DNA from 3 places in the Nonomuraea sp. NPDC050540 genome. Region 1 is predicted to be linked to each of the others. Evidence: riboswitches for the same ligand, from Rfam matches in the RefSeq annotation. Region 1 holds a riboswitch; each other region holds the start of a gene.
What was found. Region 1 has a riboswitch for cobalamin ahead of ACIBI5_RS32990 (CbtB-domain containing protein). Riboswitches for the same ligand answer to the same signal wherever they lie in the genome.
Positions count from the first base shown of each region.

Region 2: it holds a riboswitch for cobalamin, as region 1 does, so the genes downstream of both, ACIBI5_RS05445 (ribonucleoside-diphosphate reductase subunit alpha) here and ACIBI5_RS32990 (CbtB-domain containing protein) in region 1, are expected to answer to the same signal.
Region 3: it holds a riboswitch for cobalamin, as region 1 does, so the genes downstream of both, ACIBI5_RS46910 (hypothetical protein) here and ACIBI5_RS32990 (CbtB-domain containing protein) in region 1, are expected to answer to the same signal.

Region 1 is NZ_JBITHA010000011.1:71,990-76,493, forward strand. It holds gene ACIBI5_RS32975 (magnesium chelatase subunit D family protein) at 1-1,550, opposite strand, end outside; gene ACIBI5_RS32980 (histidine phosphatase family protein) at 1,547-2,236, opposite strand; gene ACIBI5_RS32985 (CbtA family protein) at 2,275-3,024, opposite strand; gene ACIBI5_RS32990 (CbtB-domain containing protein) at 3,037-3,198, opposite strand; adenosylcobalamin (AdoCbl) riboswitch at 3,227-3,374, opposite strand; gene ACIBI5_RS32995 (hypothetical protein) at 3,404-4,504, opposite strand, start outside.
Region 2 is NZ_JBITHA010000001.1:1,201,813-1,206,316, forward strand. It holds gene ACIBI5_RS05430 (alpha/beta hydrolase) at 1-183, opposite strand, end outside; gene ACIBI5_RS05435 (ArsR/SmtB family transcription factor) at 264-833, shown strand; gene ACIBI5_RS05440 (Bug family tripartite tricarboxylate transporter substrate binding protein) at 919-1,845, shown strand; cobalamin riboswitch at 1,870-2,071, shown strand; gene ACIBI5_RS05445 (ribonucleoside-diphosphate reductase subunit alpha) at 2,184-4,346, shown strand; gene ACIBI5_RS05450 (ribonucleotide-diphosphate reductase subunit beta) at 4,346-4,504, shown strand, end outside.
Region 3 is NZ_JBITHA010000022.1:94,445-98,948, reverse strand. It holds gene ACIBI5_RS46920 (hypothetical protein) at 1-1,151, shown strand, start outside; gene ACIBI5_RS46915 (SMP-30/gluconolactonase/LRE family protein) at 1,230-2,153, shown strand; cobalamin riboswitch at 2,436-2,639, shown strand; gene ACIBI5_RS46910 (hypothetical protein) at 2,683-3,495, shown strand; gene ACIBI5_RS46905 (DUF418 domain-containing protein) at 3,825-4,504, opposite strand, start outside.

The sequences.
Region 1 (4,504 bases):
AGGTTGCTCTCCCTGCCCTCCCGCACGACCTCGCGCAGATCGCCGCCGCGCAGCAGCAGCCCGGCTCCGGTCCGACCCCGCTCCTTCTGGTACGGCGCCGCCGCCAGCAGAGTCGCCGGCAGGTGCAGATCCTTCACCTTGCCGTGCGGCACCCGCGCCCCGGTCGCCCTGCCACGCGGCGTACGCGCCCGCGACCTCCGCCCAGAAGCACCGGCCCCGAGCCCGGGAACCTTCATCACCGGCACCCGATACGGCGCCCCCACCCCGGCCACCGCCGTGACACCGCCCAAGGAGTCGTCCCCGCCTTCCTCCTGGTCCGCCGCCCCTCTTTGGTCGAGCTGGGAGTTGGGCCCGGGATCCGGCGTGGGTCCCGCCTCGCCCTGGTCAAGCTGGGAGTTGTGCCCGGTTTCCCCCCGGTCGAGCTGGGAGTTGGGCCCGGGATCCGGCGTGGGTCCCGCCTCGCCCTGGTCGGGCTGGGAGCCGGGGCCGTCCGGTGGGGTGTCAGGGGTGCCGCCGCCGTCAGGGTCGTCGTCGCCCCGGTGGCGGTCCAGGAGTTCCTCCAGCAGGTCCTCGTCCAGCCCCGGCGCGTCGAACGGGTCCCGGCGCCGCCGGTGCGGCAGGGACAGCCGGGCCGCCACCCGCACGTCCTCCTCCGTCACCCGGTCCCGCCCCTGCCAGGCCGCGTGCGCCATGGCCGCGTTCGCCGTGACCAGGTCGGCGCGCAGGCCGTCCACCTCGAAGCCCGCGCACACCGCCGCGATCTGCAGCAGCCGCGTGTCGGGCAGCGCGACCCCGCCGCGCAGCAGCGCCCTGGCCCGCAGGATCCGCTCGCCGAGCGCGGACTCCTGGGCGGTCCACCGCGCCACGAACTCCTCGGGTGAAGCGTCGTAGGCCATGCGCCGCCGTACCACCTCGGCCCGCTCGTCCGGGTCCCGCGACGCCTTCACCTCGACGGTCAGTCCGAACCGGTCGAGGAGCTGGGGGCGCAGCTCGCCTTCCTCCGGGTTCATGGTGCCGACCAGGAGGAAGCGGGCGGCGTGCCGTACCGACACGCCTTCGCGCTCGACATAGCAGGTGCCGAGCGCGGCGGCGTCGAGCAGGAGGTCCACGAGGTGGTCGTGCAGGAGGTTGACCTCGTCGACGTAGAGCACGCCGCGGTGCGCGCCCGCCAGCAGTCCCGGCTCGAACGCCTTCACGCCTTCGGTCAGCGCGCGTTCGACGTCGAGCGAGCCGACGAGCCGGTCCTCGGAGGCGCCGACCGGCAGTTCGACCAGGGAGGCCGGCCGCCGGTGGCGGTGTTCGCCGGGGTCGTGCGGCCCGTCGGGGCAGTCCGGGTCCGGCGCGGCCGGGTCGCAGGCGAACCGGCAACCGGCCACCACGTCCACCGACGGCAGCTGGGCGGCCAGCGCGCGGACGATCGTCGACTTGGCGGTGCCCTTCTCCCCGCGGACGAGCACGCCGCCCACCCGGGGCGAGACGGCGTTGAGCACCAGCGCCAGCTTCAGGTCGTCGAGCCCGACGACCGCGCTGAACGGGTAGGTGGCGATCAAGAGGTGACCTTCCGGTGTTCGAGGGCGTCCCGGTTGACGTGGGCGACCCGCCAGCCGCCGCGGGTGACGGCCAGCTCGGTGGTGGACAGTGGCGCGAGGTCGAAACGGGCGGCGTGCAGCGGGGGCAGGCCGAGCGCGTGGCCGAGCGCGGCGCGGATGACTCCCGAGTCGCAGATGACCAGGAACGGCCGCCCGCGCCGGCCGTCGAACCTGGCCCGCGTCTCGTCGAGCCACCCCGTGACGCGCGCCGTCATCCGGTCGAGGCTCTCGCCGCCGTGGGGTGCCGCGCCGGGGTCGGCGAGCCAGCTCGCGAGCGCGTCCGGCTCCTCCTGGGCGACCCGCGTGTACGGCAGGCCGCCCCACCGGCCGTGATCCGCCTCGGCCAGCGCGTCGACCACGATGGGCGCGAGCCCCATGGCCGAGGCGGTCTGCAACGCGGCCACCGACGGCGCGACGAACGCCGCCCCCGCCTGCCCGGCCGTCAGTATCTCCCCAAGCCCACCGGGCTCCGCGTCGCCGGGCACGCCGGGCTCGCGGAGTTCGCCGGGCTCGCGGAGCTCGGGCCGGATGCCGGGTCCCGCGTATGACGCCGTCCTGGCCAGGTCGGCGGTCCCGGCCAGAAGGGCGGCCTTCGCCAGGCTGGCGCGATCGGCCTGCTCCGGCGCCGGGAAGCAGGCTGTGCGCATGCCTGGTGTGCTGGCATGCCGTACGAAAAGCACTCCGCTCAGCTCGGTGCGGCGGCTGGGACGGCGGCGGTGGTCCGGCGGGCGGCGCGCTCGCCCGCCCAGGCGAACAGCGCCCCGAACGCCGCCCAGAACACCAGCTGTGTCCCCAGCGACGCGAGCCGGAACTCCCACAGCAACGTGGCCGGAAAGCCCGCGGGCACCTCGTCGACCCGCGGCAGCAGCGCCAGCGCGGCGACCACCGGCACGAGGAAGGTCACGACGGTGACGCTCCAGCGCGCCCACGGACCACCGGTGACCCGGCGCCCACTGGCGACCGCGATGGCCACGGCGGCCAGGCCCACCAGCACCATGACCACGTAGAGCAGGGTCCGGCTGCCGATCGTGTGGGGGTCGCCGACGGCGGGCGGGTTGGCGGGATATTTCAGGAAGGGCAGCAGGACGATCGCCAGATAGGCCGTGCCCGCGGCGGCGAACGCGAGGGCGGGGTCCGACCTGGGCCCGACCCGTCCGCGCAGCCCGGCCACGACCAGGCCGAAGATGCCGCCGACGGCGAGACCGTAGAGGCCCGTCGCGAGGAACAGCCCGGCTTTCTGCACCGGCCTGCTGACCTCGGCCTCCTCACCGTGATGATCGTCGGCGGGCGCGGCGGGCGCTGCCGCCGCCGCGGCCTCTTCCAAAGCGATAGCGCTGTCGACGTGGGGCTCCCCCGCCAGGAAGGCGAAGGCGCCCGCGAACAGTCCGGCCAGCAGGCCCAGGAGCAGGCCTCTGACCACAAGGGTGCGCACCATCGTGCCCGGCCTCTAGTGGCAGGGCACGCCGAGCAGGTGGCGCCCGTCGTGCATCAGCTCGTGGAGCAGGGTGCCGGTCTGTGAGACCGCGCCGTTGTCCATCAGGACCAGGTACGCGATCAACAGGAACAACGGCACGCTCAGCAGCCAGGGCCGCAAACGGGGAAAGGGCACGGACGTCGAAGTGGTCCCACCACTCATCAAGGCCTCCTCAGGGATGACGCGTCCCAACAGGTGAGGTCACGGCCGTGAGGTGACCTGGCTCCCGGGATCTACGTCCCGGATACAGTGGCGCGTCCGCACCGGCATCTCACCGGATTTCCCCTGACAGCCGTGAAATCTACCGGAACGTATCCTTTCCTCCGGTTCTCGTCAACAGTCACGTGATCTTCGAGAGGTCGATGATCACGTTTTCGCCCTTGAGCGGATAGTGCACGAGCCGGCCGTCGCCGACGCCCGGGTGAACCACCTGCATCCCGCCATCGTCGCCGGGCCGGATGCCGAGGTCTCCCGAGCGGCCCGTGGCCAGGTCGAGCAGCGCCTGACCGCGGCCGGCCGAGTCGAACCGCACCGTCATGAACCGGTCCGCGGCGATTCCGGGCATAGGGATCTCGGGCAGGTCCCGCTCCTGGGTGCCGTCGCGCAGGCGCATGAAAGCGGTCCGGTCCGGCCTGGCGCCGACGCAGGTGAGCACGCCGCACCGCACCCAGGTCTCGCCCGCGCGCACCACCGCCCTGTTCGTCTCGCCCGTCTCGGCGTTGACGATCTCCTCGTAGCTGGTCTCGCCGTTGGGCGTGTAATCGCTCGGCGTCCCCGCCCATGGCCAGCTCAGGATGTGGTGCCGCTCGGCCCCCCGCACCGCCTCCACCTTCCCGCCCCCGAGGGGGAGGGTGGAGACGCCGCCGCCGTCCATCACGGAGAACGCCAGCCGGTCACCGGCCACCGCCATCGTGTCGACCCGTCCCGGCACGGTGGCCAGGCGCTCCGTGCTCCCGCCTTCGAGCGGGACCGACCACAGGCCGGTGCCGCCGTCCTCGATCGTGCTCCAGAAGACCCGGTCCGTGCCGATCGTCCAGTTGCTGGCGAAGACACCCTTCGGCGTACGGATATTGGTGATCTTCCGGCTCGTCCGCGCCTCCAGGTCGTAGGCGTAGATCGCGTTGGCCTTCTCGTGGCTCTCCCACGTCTCGAACAGCACGGACCGGTCGCCGATCAGCTTCAGCGGGCGGATCTTCGCGCCGCCGCGCAGCTTGCCGGGGATCTTCGTGACGGCCGCCGGCCACACCTTCTCCACCGGCTCGGCCTCGGTGATCCGGGCCGGGGTGGAGGTGGGACGGATCGCGGGGATCGGCTGCCGCGGAGGTTCGCCGCGCAGCGCCACCGCGGCCCCTCCGGCGATCACCGCGACCGCGACCGCCGCCATCAGCGCGTTCGCGCGGATCCTGCGTCGCCTGGACCGGCCGGCGATGTGCGCGGGCAG
Region 2 (4,504 bases), on a different contig from region 1:
GAGCACCAGGCCGGGCAGCGGCCCGCGCGCGCCGGAGGGGACCAGCACGCTGCCGTGCATCTGGAGCCCGCCGCTGCCGCGGAAGGAGACCTCGGTGACGGTCAGCCCGTCGGCGGCCAGCGCGGGAACGGCCGGAACGAACGCGCAGACGAGCGCGAACAACATGATCACTAACCTCTTCATGCTGCCGACGCTACTCTGCAGAGATCTGTCGGCAAAGACATGTCTGCAGAAATCATCCGGCAGGACTAAGCTCTCTCCTCATGAGGGATGAGGATGGGGCGCCGCTGTATCTCGACGATCACGAGCGTCTGAAGGCCCTGGCCCATCCGATGCGCCGGCGCATGCTGTCGCACCTCAACGTGCACGGCCCCGCCACCTCCACCACGCTGGGCGAGCTGCTCGGCGCCAAGACCGGCACGACCAGCTACCACCTGCGCCAGCTGGAGAAGTACGGCTTCATCGAGGAGATTCCCGAACGTTCGGCCGGCCGCGAGCGCTGGTGGCGCAAGGCCGACATGCCGCGCGACATCCGCACGCCGAACTTCCGCGACGTGGCGCCGGAGAGCCGCGCGGTGCTGGAGGAGTTCTACCGCATCGGCATGGCCGAGGACCGCGCGCTGATGGACCGCTTCGGGGCCGCCTACCGGCGCGATCCCGACTGGGCCAAGGCCTCACGGGGGTTCGGCCGGATGACCAAGGAGGGGTTCGACGCCTTCTTCGAGGAGTACATCGCGCTGCTGTCCAAGTACAGTCACCAGGCCGACGACGCGCCCCCGGACGCCCGCCCGCTCTACATCAGGTTGTTCGCGCTGCCGGCCGATGAAACGTGAAGAGTGCCCCCCGATGTGTAACACCGTGTGATCTGTCAATAACCTCATGTAATGGGAGGTCTATCGGGGTTCGGGGAGGGGCATCATGCGGCGTCGGCAGTTCTTCGCACTCGGGCTCGGCCTGGCCGCCTGTGTCTCCGGATGCGCCGGCGCGGGTGGCGGCGCGAACGGCCTCGGCCCCGTCGGCGTCGTCCCCGGCGGTGAGCGATGGGCCGCGGTCGCACAGGCGCTCTACCGCACCCTGCGCAGGACCGGCTACCCCGCCACCGGCACGGGCGGCACGACCACCGTCACCGTCACCGGCCTGCCCGCGCTGGCCGCCGCCGAGCTGAACGACCAGCGCCCCATGCACATCGCCACCACGCCGCTGGCCAGGCTCACCGGCAACGTCGAGGTGCTGGTGGTGCCGGCCAACTCACGGCTGAAGGACTTCGACGCCTTCGCCGCCCACCTGCTGGCCCAGCCGGAGCGCACCTACCTGGCCGGCGGGCCCCTGGGCGAGCCCGATCACCTGCTGTTCGGCCTGGTGGCGCAGGGGCTCGGCGTGGACGTCAGGAAGATCGACTACACCGGCTACCCGGGCGCCCAGGAGGTGGCGGCGGCCATGCAGGGCGGCAAGGTCGCGGCGGCCACCGGGCGGCTGCGCGACTGGCGGGCCCGGCTCGACTCCGGCCGGATCAGGCCGCTGGCCGTCTCCTCGGCCGCCCGGGTCCCCGGCGTCGACGCCCCCACGCTCCTGGAGTGCGGGGTTCGCGTCGACTTCGCCGACTGGTGCGCGGTGGTCGGGCCCGCGGCGATGGACGGCGAACGGCGGGGCGCCGCGGTGCGCATGATGGAGGAGGCGACCCGGTCGGCGCCGTGGCACGAGGCCTGCCGTAACGGGGGCTGGGAGGCCATCCCGCTCAGCGGCGACGACTTCTCCACATGGCTGGCCACCGAGTCCGCCCGTACCCGCAGAGTACTCCGTGAACTCGGCATGCTCGACACGCCGAGCACAACATACCGGGGATAGTTGCGGGATCGGCCACTAGATGTAGGATCCTGCACTGTCGCTGGTTCGCCTCCCCGGAGGCGGAGCAAAAGGGAACCTGGTGCGATTCCAGGGCTGCCCCGCAGCGGTAAGCGGGAACGACCGCCGTCATCAGCACTGGACCCTGGTCCGGGAAGCGACGGCCAGTAGGACTCACGCGTTGAGACGCCCGCGAGCCCGAAGACCTGCCAGCGGTTGTCCTGTCCATTGGGCCTCGAGGGAGGGCCCGGGGGCTGCGCGGCCGGGGGATCTCCGTACTTGCCGTGTGCGCTCTCGCGTGCCCTCGCAGGGGGAAAGCTCGCTCGCGAGGAGTGTTGCACGTGACGCAGATCGTTGAGATGGATCGGCGGCTGGCCATCGAGGAGGCGGCGGCGCGCGTGATCGCAGACCCGGCCAACTCCCGGGTCGCCGCACGGTTGCTGGCCGAGGAGATCGCCGACGAGGCGGCGGGCCACGGTGTCCGCTCGTTCTCGGACTCCGTCGCCGCCACGCACGCGGCCGGGCTCATCCAGGACGCGCTCGCCGGTTTCGTCCGGGAAAATCGTGAAGAGCTGGACGCCCTCATCGACGCCGACGCCGACGAGCGGTTCGAGTACTTCGGCCTGCGCACCGTCTACGACCGCTACCTGCTGCGCCACCCCGAGACCCGCAAGGTGCTGGAGCGCCCGCAGCACTTCATGCTCCGCGTCTCCTGCGGCCTGTCCCAGACGGTCGGCGAGGCCGCCGAGCTGTACGCCTTGATGTCGACGTTGTCCTATCTGCCGTCTTCTCCGACCTTGTTCAACTCCGGCGCGCGCCGGCCGCAGCTGTCGTCGTGCTTCCTGCTGGACTCGCCCCGGGACGAGCTGGAGTCCATCTACGACCGGTACGGGCAGGTCGCCCGCCTGTCCAAGTACGCCGGCGGCATCGGCATCTCCTGGACCCGGGTCCGCTCGCGCGGATCGCTCATCAAGGGCACGAACGGGCACTCCAACGGCATCGTGCCGTGGCTGCGCACGCTCGACTCCTCCGTGGCCGCCGTCAACCAGGGCGGCCGGCGCAAGGGCGCGGCCTGCGTCTACCTGGAGACCTGGCACGCCGACATCGAGGAGTTCCTGGAGCTGCGGGAGAACACCGGCGAGGACGCCCGCCGTACCCACAACCTGAACCTCGCCAACTGGGTGCCGGACGAGTTCATGCGCCGCGTGGAGTCCGACGGCGTGTGGTCGCTGTTCGACCCCAAGACGGTCCCGCACCTCACCGACCTGTACGGCGACGCCTTCGACACCGCCTACCGCGCCGCCGAGGCGCAGGGCCTGTACACGCGGCAGATGCCGGCCCGCACCCTGTACGGCCGGATGATGCGCACGCTCGCCCAGACCGGCAACGGCTGGATGACCTTCAAGGACGCCGCCAACCGCGTCTCCAACCAGACGGCCAGGCCGGAGAACGTCATCCACCTGTCCAACCTGTGCACCGAGATCCTGGAGGTGACCAGCGACGGCGAGACCGCGGTCTGCAACCTCGGCTCGGTCAACCTGGCCGCCCACGTCACCGGCGCCGGCCTGGACTGGGAGCGCCTGGCCGGCACCGTCCGCACCGCGGTGCGCTTCCTCGACCGCACCATCGACCTGGGCTTCTACCCGACGCCCGAGGCCGAGAAGGCGAACAAGCGGTGGCGGCCGATCGGGCTCGGCGTCATGGGCCTGGCCGACGTGTTCTTCGCGCTGCGCCTGCCGTTCGACTCGCCGGAGGCGCTGGCGCTGTCGACCAGGATCGCCGAGGAGATCGCCCTCGCCGCCTACGCCACCTCCGCCGATCTGGCCGTCGAGCGGGGCCGGCACCCGTCCTACGACGACACCCGCGCCGCCCAGGGCGTGCTGCACCCCGACCACTACGGCGTCGGCGCCTCCGAGCGCTGGGACGCGCTGCGCGCCAGGATCGCCGAGACCGGGCTGCGCAACTCGCTCATGATCGCCATCGCGCCGACGGCGACGATCGCCTCCATCGCCGGGTGCTACGAGTGCATCGAGCCGCAGGTGTCCAACGTGTTCAAGCGCGAGACGCTGTCGGGCGAGTTCCTGCAGGTCAACCGGTACCTGGTGCGCGACCTTCAGGAGCGCGGGCTGTGGACGCAGGACCTGCGCGACGCCATCAAGCGGGCCGACGGCTCCGTCCAGGACATCCCCGGCATCCCGGATGAGCTGAAGGTGCTCTACCGCACCGCGTGGGAACTGCCGCAGAAGGCGCTGATCGACCTGGCCGCGGCGCGCACGCCGTACATCGACCAGTCGCAGTCGCTGAACCTGTTCATGGCGACGCCCACCATCGGCAAGCTCTCCTCGATGTACGCCTATGCCTGGAAGAAGGGCATCAAGACCACCTACTACCTGCGCTCACGACCGGCCACCCGGATCGCGCAGACCACCGTTCAGACGACCCCCGTCCAGGAAGCGATCGCCTGCTCCCTGGAGAACCCCGAGTACTGCGAGGCGTGTCAGTAATGCTGCTAGACCCCGGAATGGACCTGACGCTCCGTCCGATGCGCTACCCCGACTTCTACGAGCGCTACCGGGCGGCCATCCGCAACACGTGGACGGTCGAGGAGGTGGACCTGCACTCCGACCTGGCCGACCTGGCCAAGATGTCGCCGCAGGAACGC
Region 3 (4,504 bases), on a different contig from region 1:
CGCGGGTGCGTGATCTCGTCACCGGCCGCGACGCCGGCGGCCTGGCCGACTTCGTGATCGCCCTGTCCGACGCCGGGCGCGCCGAGGTCGCCCGGCGCCTGCCGGAGCTGCGCGACGCCGCCGTTCTCCGGGCGGGCACGGACCATGACGAAGAGGGCGAAGAGTGGGATGCGCCGGGAGATGGCGTCGGCGGCCACGGGAAGGTGCTGCGGATCGCGGGGGCCGGTGTGCTGGCCGGTCCCGCCGCGGCCGTCGCCTGGCTGACCCGGCGCGAGTTCGCCGACCGGCACGCCGGGACGGAGGAGGTGATCCGGGTGCTGGCCGCGCAGCCGGCCGCGTGGCAGGCCGAGGTGGCCGCCCGGCTGGCCCGGAAGATCCGCACGGCCGACGACCCCGGCGCCCCTCTGGCGCTAGGGCTGCTGCGGGCCTGCGGCGCCCCGCCGCCCGAGCACGACCCCCTCGTGCTCGCCTGGCTCCGAGCCCGGCCGTCGGGCGACGATCCGCTGCTCGGCTCACTGTTGCCGCAGATCTTCGAGGCCGAGGGCGCCGGCCGCGTCCTGCGTGAGGAGCGTGGCGAACCCGTCCCCACCCGCTGGCCGGCCTTGCTCCGGCGGCTGCCGGCCGAGGGCCGGGTGTCGCGGGCGGAACTGCTCGACGGGTGCCTGCGCCGGTTCCTGCGTGGCGGGGACGAGATCGGGCTGCGCTTCTTCGTGCGGCTGCACCACCTGCTCGACCCGACGCCGCAGGAGGCCGCCGCGCGCGTACGCGACTATCTGCGGTTGCTGCCCGCCGCTCCCGGCGCGGTCGCGGAGCTGGCGCTCGCCCAGATCGGGTACAGCGGCGCCGCCGCGGCAGGCGAGGTCGTCGAGACGATCGGCGCGCTGACGTTCCGGCCTGCGGCCAGGCTCGCCCTGGAGGGCCTGCGCCGGTTGGAACGGGAGCTGCCGCATGCCGCCGAGCCGGCGCCCGCGCTGGCGGCCGCGTTCGGGCACGCCTCCTACGAGGTCCAGGGGCGGGCGGCCAGGATCGCGCTCAGGCACGCCGCCGCCTTCGCCCCGGGCGGTGCGGCCATCGCCGAGGCCGCGCCGCTGCTGCCCGCGGCGCTCGGTGTGAAGGTGACGGCCGTGTACGGCGGGAGCCCCGCCCGTTAGCCGGAGGCCTCGCGGCACTTGCGCACGGCGCCCGGCGATCTAGCGTGGGTCCCGAGACGATTGGAAAGAGGGCATCAGATGCTGCGAACCATCAGGCTCCTTTGCGCGATTGTCACCACGCTCGTCCTGGCCGCCGCCACCGGCGCTCCCGCCGGGGCGGCCGCGGACCGGGAGTTACCCGAGTCGATCCCGTTGCCCAACGGCTTCCGGCCCGAGGGCATCGCCATCGGCTCCGGCCCGCTCGCCTACTTCGGCTCGCTGGCGAACGGCTCCATCTACCGGGCCGACCTGCGTACCGGGCGCGGCGCGATCATCAGCGAGGGTCCCGGCACCCCGTCCGTCGGGATGAAGATCGACGAGCGCGGCCGCCTGTTCGTGGCGGGCGGCACGGCCGGGGACGCCCGCGTCGTCGACACCCGCACCGGCCGGATCCTGGCCTCCTACCGGCTGGCCACCGCCGCCGGATTCGTCAACGACGTCATCCTCACCCGCGACGCCGCGTGGTTCACCGACTCCGCCAACCCGGTGCTCTACAAGCTGCCGCTGCGCGGCGGACGGCTGCCCGCCGACGTGGTGCGGGTCCCGCTCACGGGCGATCTGGTGTACGGCACCGGCATCAACGCCAACGGCATCGCCGCCACCCCCGACGGCCGGGGCCTGATCCTCGTGCAGTCGAACACCGGCGGCCTGTTCCGCGTGGACGGCACCGGTACCACCTCCCGGATCGACCTGCACGGCGAGTCGCTGCCGCAGGGCGACGGCCTGCTGCTGCGCGGCCGGACCCTGTACGCGGTGCAGAACCGGATCAACACCGTGGCGGTCCTGCGGCTGAACGCGGCGGGGACCGAGGGCCGCGTGGTCCGGCGGGTGACCAGCGTCCTGTTCGACGTGCCGACGACGGTGGCCGCGTTCGGGTCCCGCCTGTACCTGCCCAACGCCCGCTTCACCACCCCGCCGACCCCCGACACGACGTACGACGCCGTCGCCATCCCCCGCCCCTGACCCGGCACGCGGGCCTCATCGATCGGAGACCAAGGCCCGGTACCCGCACGGCACCACGGCCATGCACGCGACGCATCCGATCTCCCGGCACACGCGAGATCGGATGCCCGAGCCCCGAAGCGCCCCCGGCCCGAGGCGCGACGCCCGAGATGCCACAGCCCGAACATGCCGCGGTCCGAGGTGCCGCGGCGTGAGATGACGCGACCCCATGCCGGGAACACCTCGCCGCGTCACGCCCAGGCCGGGCGAGGCATGGCCGCGTGCGCGACCCGCGCAGGGCATATGCTTCCTCCTGCGGCTGGCCCGGCCCCGTTGAGGGATCGGCGCAAGAGGGAACCCGGTGTGAATCCGGGACTGCCCCGCAGCGGTGAGCGGGAACGACCGCCGTCCACGCAAGCACTGGGCTCCGGCCTGGGAAGCGACGGCCAGTAGGAACGTGTGAGACGCCCGCGAGTCCGAACACCTGCCACCGCCCGCGCGCCGCCCGGCGCGCGGCCCCCAGGGGTTCCGCGAGGGAAAAGGACCCGACGTGAGACAGCGCACCACCGTGCTCGGACGCCCGGCGACCACCACCGGCCTGTGGGAAGGATGGCGGGCGCTCGGCCTGACCGACCTCCCGCTCCACCACCCCACCTTCCGCTCCCCCGCGACCTTCGGCGTCGCGGAGGGGTCGGCGCTCACCCCAGCCACCCGCTTCCGGCTCGACCACGGCGCGCCGCTCGCCGCCTACCTGGCGGTCAGGCGGCTCGGCTTCGAGGTACGCCCGGTGCTACCCGGCCCGCTCGCCTTCCTGCGAAGCACCGGCGGCCGAAGCGCCGGCGGCCCGGGCTTCGATCCGCTCAGCCTGCTGGAGGCGTTCCTGGAGCCGTACGCCGAACTGCTGGAGCGGCTGGCCACCGCCGGAGCGCAGGAGGTCCAACTGGACGAGCCCGCACCGGCCGACCCTGCGGACCTGCGCCGCCTGGCCCGCGTCTACCGGCGGCTGGGCGAGCTGAGCAACCGTCCCCGGCTGATGGTGTGCCTGTGCTCGGGCGAGGCCGGTCCCGCGCTGGCCGTCCTGGGCAGGTCGCGGGTCGAGAGCATCGCCCTGGACTTCGTGACCGCGCCCGGCGCCCTGGACGCCCTCACCCGGATGGGCGGCCTGCCCCGCACGACCGTGGTGGCCGCCGTCGTGGACGGCCGGTCGCCACACGCCGGGCCGGTGGACAGCGCCGCGGCGACGTGCGCCACGATCTCGGGCCTCGCCGACCGGCTCGTGGTGGCCGCCTCCTGCTCACCACGCCAGCCCGCGCCCCTGGAGACCGCCGCCACCGTGGTCCGCGTAGGACTCGGCCATGCCTGAACCCTGCTGACCCCGCCACGATCTTCACGGGCGTCCGTGACGGCCATGTGACCGTCACGTGTGGACCGCTACCTCGCTCGGGGACATGCGTTTGTTCGGTTTCATGTCCGATGCCCCGGAGCTTCCGTCGCTCACCCCGAGGGGACCAGGGGTCTACGGGCTGCGGGTGCCTGGTGCGGCCGGCCGTTCGCGCCTACCGGGAACGGCTGCGCGTCGCGGATGGCGACGGCACGTCTCGAACGTGACGCCCCTCGGCGGTCGCCGGATCGTGATCCTGGGCATCCCCCGCGCTCCGCAGAGCGCCTGCGGGAGGAAACGGCCGTCCGGAACTAGCGGTACGACATGCGGCGCACGAGCGCCTCGAACGGGCCCCGGTATCCCTTGCGGTGCATCCAGGCCGCCGCGGGAATCGAGGCCGCCCAGATGACGACGGCGACGGCGAGGCTGGCGGCGAAGCTGAGGTCGTCGCGCAGGCCCAGGGTGAACGGGTAGAAGAGCGCCACCCATACCACCGACTGCGCGAGGTAGAACGTCATCGAGCGCTGCCCGAGGGCGGCCAGGGCGGTGGTGAGGGGGCCGTGGTTGTGGCCGATGCGGACGGCGGCGAGCCCGATGGCCGCGGCCGCGCCGATGCCGCCGATGTAGCCGGTGAAGCTGTGCGCGGCGTACGTCACCCATACGACGGGCGTCGCCACGTCGGGCCAGGTGCCGACGGCCAGGAACGCCGCCGGGAGCCGTCCGACGACCGCGGCGCCGATGCACAGCAGGGCGATCCGCTTCAGGAGAGCCATGTGCTGTCCCGGCTCGTCGAGGATCTTCTTGCGGGCGGCCAGGAGTCCCCACGCCATGCCGGGGATCGCGAAGAGGATGGACACCAGGGTTCTGCCCGGCCACGCGATGGCGTTGGTGAGAAGGTGATCGACGAAGGTCGGCTCCATGTACTTCGCGATGGTGAACGGCGAGCCCTCCGCGGCCGTGGTGTAGACCTGAACGCTCTGCCAGGTGAGGA